DNA from 2 places in the Actinomadura sp. SCN-SB genome. Region 2 is predicted to be linked to the other one. Evidence: riboswitches for the same ligand, from Rfam matches in the RefSeq annotation. Region 2 holds a riboswitch; the other holds the start of a gene.
The links. A riboswitch is a leader RNA that binds a small molecule or an ion and turns the genes downstream of it on or off. The one in region 2 is predicted to bind S-adenosylmethionine.

Region 1: linked by a shared signal. The riboswitch ahead of thrC (threonine synthase) and the one ahead of ACGWYJ_RS20445 (aminotransferase class V-fold PLP-dependent enzyme) in region 2 are both predicted to bind S-adenosylmethionine.

Annotation. Positions count from the first base shown of each region.
Region 1 is NZ_JBIMPP010000040.1:61,840-65,235, forward strand. It holds gene ACGWYJ_RS24250 (cation diffusion facilitator family transporter) at 1-879, shown strand, start outside; SAM riboswitch class I at 1,103-1,244, shown strand; gene thrC (threonine synthase) at 1,260-2,525, shown strand; gene ACGWYJ_RS24260 (MoaD/ThiS family protein) at 2,583-2,861, shown strand; gene ACGWYJ_RS24265 (nucleotidyltransferase domain-containing protein) at 2,954-3,396, shown strand, end outside.
Region 2 is NZ_JBIMPP010000030.1:65,106-68,501, forward strand. It holds gene ACGWYJ_RS20435 (transglycosylase domain-containing protein) at 1-1,200, shown strand, start outside; gene ACGWYJ_RS20440 (hypothetical protein) at 1,292-1,672, opposite strand; SAM riboswitch class IV at 1,740-1,856, shown strand; gene ACGWYJ_RS20445 (aminotransferase class V-fold PLP-dependent enzyme) at 1,913-3,274, shown strand.

The sequences.
Region 1 (3,396 bases), on a different contig from region 2:
CTGGCCGAGGGCGCGCACTCGGTCGCCGACACCCTCAACCAGGTGTTCCTGCTGACCTCGCTCCGGCGCAGCGCGCGGCCGCCCGACCGGCTGCATCCCTTCGGGTACGGCAACGACCGCTACTTCTGGTCCCTGCTGGCCGCGTTCGGGATCTTCGTCGCGGGCGGTGGCTACTCCATCTTCGAGGGCGTCCTCGCCATCACGGGACGCGAGGCGGGCGGGGAGAAGGTCTGGCTGGCCTTCACCGTGCTGGGCATCGCGGCCCTGCTGGAGGGCACCTCGTGGGTACGCGCGGTCATCCAGGCGCGCAAGGAGACGCGGGACGGGCAGGATGTCCTGGACCACGTGCGCCGCACCCCTGACGTGACGTTCAAGGCGGCGCTGCTTGAGGACAGCGCCGCGATGATCGGGCTGGCCCTCGCCGCCGCCGGGCTGGGCCTGCGCGAGCTCACCGGTTCCCCGCTGTGGGACGGCGCCGCCTCGATCCTGATCGGCCTGCTCCTGGTCGGCGTCGCGATCGCGCTCGGCAGGGACAGCCGCAGCCTGCTGATCGGCCAGTCGGTGGCGCCGGAGGTCCAGCGCGAGATCAGTGCCGAGATCGCCTCGGCGCGCGGCGTGACCGGCCTGGACGAGCTGTTCACCATGCATTTCGGACCGGACGAGGTGCTGGTCGCCGCGAAGGTCCACTTCTCCGACGGCATCAGCGCGGACGAGGCCGAGGACGTCGCGGGCGAGGTGGAGCGGCGGCTGCGCGAGCGCATCCCGATCGTCCGGCATGTGTTCCTCGACCCGACGCAGCACGAACCCGGGCGCGCGGTGACGCGGCGTCGCCGCGCGATGTTCCGCCGCCAGGGCAACTCGCTGGCCGGCCCCTCCTGACCGGGCGCGTCGCCGGCGATCGGGACGGATCGGAATCCAGTGCATGATCAAGACGGGACGCGGGTAAGGTCTCAGCAGCCGGGACCCTGCTGTCCGCCAACCGGGCAGATCAGGTAAAGTCACGCATACGCCGCACACGTTCGGATCGTTCGTTCCGAGGGGCGCGGGGAGCACGGCGGCCTTGGCCGCTCTCCCAGCTCAGCCCCCGCAGACAACTTCATATCGCTCATCCAGAGGGGTGGAGGGACCGGCCCTGTGAAGCCCCGGCAACCACCTGGTTCGTACGCGCTCGCGATCCTGCGAGGCCGGCCGGGAAATGGTGCCAACTCCGGCCTGTGACCAAGGTGGCACAGGGAAGATGGGGAGAAAGGCCTCGCTTCATGGCAACCACGCCTGCCGACAACGGATACACCTCCTCCGCCGACCTCGGCCCCGCGACCGCACTGACGTGCCGGGAGTGCGGGCACAGCAGGGAACTCGGCCCGTACTACGCCTGTGAGCAGTGTTTCGGGCCGCTGGAGATCTCCTACGACTTCGGCGGCGTCACCCGCGAGTCCATCGAGGCGGGTCCGCGCAACATCTGGCGGTACCGGGGGCTGCTGCCCGTCCCGTCCAACGTGGCGGAGACGCCCAACACCGAGCCCGGCCTGACCCGTCTCGTGCGGGCCGACCAGCTCGCGGAGTCGCTGGGGCTGCAGCGGCTGTGGGTGAAGGACGACAGCGGCAACCCGACGCACTCGTTCAAGGACCGGGTCGTGGCGGTGGCGCTCGCGGCGGCGCGCGAACTCGGCTTCAAGGTGCTGGCCTGCCCGTCCACCGGGAACCTCGCCAACGCGGTGGCCGCGGCGGCGGCGCGGGCGGGGATCCGCAGCGCGGTGTTCGTCCCGTCCGACCTGGAGGCGCAGAAGATCATCACCACCGCGGTGTACGGCGGGCTGTTCGTCACCGTGGACGGCAACTACGACGACGTCAACCGGCTCGCCTCGGAGATCGCCGGCGAGGAGGAGGACTGGGCGTTCGTCAACGTCAACGTGCGGCCGTACTACGCCGAGGGCTCCAAGACCCTCGGGTACGAGATCGCCGAGCAGCTCGGCTGGCGGCTGCCGGACCAGATCGTGATCCCGGTGGCGTCCGGCTCCCAGCTGACCAAGATCGACAAGGCGTTCCAGGAGCTGATCAAGCTGGGGCTCGTCGAGGACAGGCCCTACCGCGTGTTCGGCGCCCAGGCCGCCGGCTGCGACCCGGTCGCGGCGGCGTTCAAGGCCGGGCACGACGTGGTGCGGCCGGTCAAGCCGTCGACGATCGCGAAGTCGCTGGCCATCGGCAACCCGGCCGACGGCCCGTACGTCCTGGACGTCGTCCGCCGCACCGGCGGGGCGGTCGAGGACGTCACCGACGAGCAGGTGGTCGAGGGCATCCGGCTGCTGGCGGCCACCGAGGGGATCTTCGGCGAGACCGCGGGCGGCGTGACCGTCGCGACGCTCCGCAAGCTGGTGGAGGCGGGCGCGCTCGACCCGTCCGCCGAAACGGTGATCATCAACTCCGGGGACGGCCTGAAGACCCTGGACGCGGTCTCCTCGCAGGTGGCGCCGAGCGCGAACATCCCCCCGTCGCTGGACGCCTTCCGCGCCGCGGGCCTCGCCTGACCCGCCACGACTCCGAGTAGCCAGACAGCCACAGCACAGCATCCCTTGGAGCCAGCAATGAGCACCGTGTCCGTACGGATCCCCACGATCCTCCGGAGCCTGACCGGCGGCGAGTCCGAGGTCAAGGCCGAGGGCGCCACCCTGCGCGCCGTGGTGGCCGACCTCGACGCCAACCACCCCGGCATCGCCGCCCGGGTCCTGGACGACAACGGCAAGATCCGGCGCTTCGTGAACGTGTACGTGGGGGACGAGGACGTCCGGTTCGCCGAGGGCCTGGACACCCCCACGCCCGAGGGCACCCAGGTCTCGATCATCCCGGCCGTCGCCGGCGGCTGATCGCCGTCCTCCCGGGTGTTCTCGGGATGATCAACCCGAGAACACCCGGGGAAATGGGCTTTTGTCCTGCTAAACAGGGGTAAAGGCCCAGCATGGGGATTGCGGAGGAGATCGCGGAGACGGTGGCGGCGCATCCCAGTGTGGCCCTGATCGAACCGATCGGCTCGCGCGCGCGAGGCACCGCGACCGAGCTGTCCGACTGGGACTTCCGGGTCACCACCGACGACTTCGGGCAGGTGGCCGCCGATCTCCCCGGCATGGTCGCCCCGCACGGGCCGCTGGCGGCCCAATGGGACCCGCTGGGCGACGTCGAGAGCTACCTGCTCATCTTTCCCGGCCCGGTGAAAGTGGACCTGATCTTTCCCGAGATGCCGCGCAGCCGGAACCGGCCGTGGCGCGTGGGGCCCGACACCCTCGCGGCAATGGACGCTCACTTCTGGGACTGGTCATTGTGGCTGGTGAGCAAACGCCGGCACGGGATGACCGATCGCGTACGGGGCGAACTGCTCAAGATGAGCCGGCACCTTCTGCGGCC
Region 2 (3,396 bases):
CTGATGGACGCCGCGCGGAAGGCGGTGCTCGCCAACTCCCCGGACGGGATGAGCAAGAGGATCCGCACCGGGCTGGTGTCGGTGGACCCGAAGACCGGTCAGGTGCTGGCCTTCTACGGCGGCCGTGACTACCTCACCGAGGCGCTGAGCAGCTCGTTCGGCGACTGGGCGCAGGCGGGGTCCGGGTTCAAGCCGATCGTGCTGGCCGCCGCGCTGAACGACGGGATGAAGCTGTACGACTCGGTGAACGGCTCGTCCCCGCAGTACTACAACGGCGCGCGGGTGGAGAACGACGGCGGCCGCAGCTACGGCTACGTCAGCCTGGTCGAGGCGACCCGTAACTCGGTCAACACCGCCTACGTCAACCTCGGCCGCGAGATCGGGCTGGACAAGGTGACGAAGATGGCCGAGAAGATGGGCATCCCCGAGAGCCAGCTCACCGCCAACGGCGCCAACACCGCGCCGACGTTCCCGCTGGGCGTCATCTCGATCCACCCGGTGCAGCAGGCGGGGGTGTACGCGACGTTCGCCGCCGAGGGCGAGTACCACACCCCGTACGTGGTCAAGTCGGTCACCAACAACGAGGACCACAGGCGCACGTTCAGCGAGCCGGGCAAGCGGGCGTTCAGCCAGGAGGTGGCCCGGGACGCCACGTACGCGATGGAGCAGGTGGTCAGGTCCGGCACGGGAACGGCGGCGCGGCTTCCCGACGGCCGCGACGTGGCGGGCAAGACCGGCACCACCGACGAGGGCCGCGCGATCTGGTTCAACGGATTCGTCCCGCAGCTCGCCACGAGCGTGTCCATGTTCCGCAGCGACAGCAAGCCGCTGAGGATCCCCGGGTACGGGGTGTACGGCGGTGTCCTCCCGGCACGGATCTGGCACGACTACATGACCGAGGTCGTGACCATCAAGGGCTACCCGCCCGAGTCGTTCGGCGCGCCCTCGGTCAACACCGGCGGCGACTACTTCGGGCGGCCGTCCGACACTCCGGGTGACGAGCGTCCCGACGAGCTGAACCCGACGCGCCCGCCGGACTCGGAGGAGCCGGAGGAGCCCTCGGACCCGCCCACCGACGAGGACCCCGGCCTGCCCCTCCCGACCCCCGGCAGGCCGGACGATCCGGATGACGGCGGTGGCGGAGACGACGAACCCGGAGGTGTGGGGCGGCCGGGCGGCCCCCGCCCCAACGTCTTCTGACGATCGACGCCGCCCCGCGTTCCGCGCGCGGAGGCGGCGTCGATCTGCTCGAACGGCCCTGTCTTGGTGGACGTGCCGGGCGGGGCGCTCGTCAGTCGCAGGCGCCGCCGATGCGGTCGGGCGTGGCGGCGATGACGCTGCTGAGCTGGGCGGCGTCACCGGTGCCGACGGCGTTGGCGGCGGTGCGAAGGTGGTCGGCCTCGGACTCGAGCGCCTTCTTCAGGTCCTCGTCCTCGGCCGTACGCGACAGCCCCTCCACGCGCGCCGCGAGCTGCTCGGTGGACTTCTTCCACTGCGCCGGATCGTTCGCGGACACGGTCCTGACCTGCGTCATGTACTGCTGGAACGCCGCCTTGGCACTGGCGCAGACCTCGTCGGTGTTGCCGCCCAGCAGCCCGCACCCGCCCAGCAGCCCGGACGCGCCGAGCAGCACCGCTCCCCCGGCCAGTGCCCGAACCGCCCTGTATCCCATCGCGTCCTCCGCTTCGTCCCCGTCCCTACCGGCACATGCTCCCGCAACCGGCCTATACTTCGCATGAGGTCATGAGCGCCAGCGCCAAGCCCCGGCTCGCTGGCCGGCAACCCTTCGTCCGCGATGGGGTGCCCCGGGTGATGACCCGGCCGGACGCGGCACCGCGCTCCGGCAAGCGCGGATCCCGTGGCCGGGTGGCCGACACCTGACGGGGTCCTGGAGCCCTGAGGAGGGTCGCCCATGTCCGGCGCAGTCAACGGCACGTTCGCCCACCGCACCTCGCGCCTCCGTCCCCCGTCTTCGCCGTCCCACGTACTTGCTAAGACGCCGTGGAGCGGCGGTGAGGTCGCGGAATTTCCGCGCGTCATCGGTGCCGACACGGTCGTCCCCTTGGACGGGGGCGGAAGCACCACCTACGCCAACTTCGACTACGCCGGGAGCGCGCCCTGCCTGGAGGCCGTACAGGAGGCCGTGACCGCCGCGCTCCCGTACTACAGCAGCGTCCACCGTGGCGCGGGGTACGCCTCCCAGGTCACCACCGAAGCGTACGAGCGGGCGCGTGAGACGGTTCGCGGCTTCCTCGGGGCGTGGACGCGTGCGGCGGTCGTCTTCACGCGCAACACCACCGACGCCATGAACCTCCTCGCGCACGCCGCGCCGCCCGGGACGACCACGGTGGTGTTCGAGACCGAGCATCACGCCTCGCTGCTCCCCTGGAAGCGCGCCGTTCGGCTGCCCGCGCCCACGACCCCCGCGGAGGCGATCGCCGCCGCCGACCGCGCGCTGGCCGGCGCCCCCATCGGGCCGCGGCTGCTGGTGGTGACGGCCGCGTCCAACGTGACCGGCGAGGTGTGGCCGATCGCCGAGCTGGCCCGGACGGCGCGACGCCACGGCGCCAGGATCGCCGTGGACGCCGCGCAGCTCCTTGCGCACCGCCCGCTGGACATGTCCGCGCTCGGCCTCGACTACGTCGCCTTCTCCGGGCACAAGCTGTACGCGCCGTTCGGCGCGGGCGTGCTGGCGGGCAGGGCGGACTGGCTGAAGGCAGCCGCCCCCTACCTCAAGGGCGGGGGCGCCACCGCGGCCGTCACCGGGCGCGGCGAGTCCGTCCGCTGGTCCGCCGACGTCCACCGGCGGCACGAGGCGGGCACGCCGAACGTGCTGGGCGCCATCGCGATCGCCGCGGCCTGCGAGACCCTCACGGCCATCGGGTGGGAGGCGCTGATCGAACGCGAGGAACGCCTGCTGGCCAGGCTGCGCGCCGGCATCGCGACGCTCCCCGGCGTGCGCGAGCTGTCGCTGTGGGGCGGCCATGGCCCCCGGGTGGGGATCGTGTCGTTCTCGGTGGACGGCTGGAACGCTCGGGACGTGGCCCTTAGGCTGTCGGAGGTCCATGGCATCGGCGTCCGGGATGGAATGTTCTGTGCCCATCCTTTGGTGCGGCACCTGCTCAACGGCGAGCCGGCGTGCGCGTCCGATGCGCCGGCCACGGCGGTGCGGGCGAGCTTCGGCATCGGTACGGCCGAGGCGCATGTCGATCGGCTTGTGGACGCCCTCGCCCACGACATCGCTGGGGAACTTTCGGCCTGTTCGTCCATGTAGCGTAAGGCGGGTCCGTAACTTGCGCGTCAAGAGCCCGGTCGCCGGGCGCGGGGCGGGCAGGATTGTGCCCGGCCGGGTCCGGCGGGGCGGGATGCAGGTGACGCGCATGCCAGCGCGGGAGG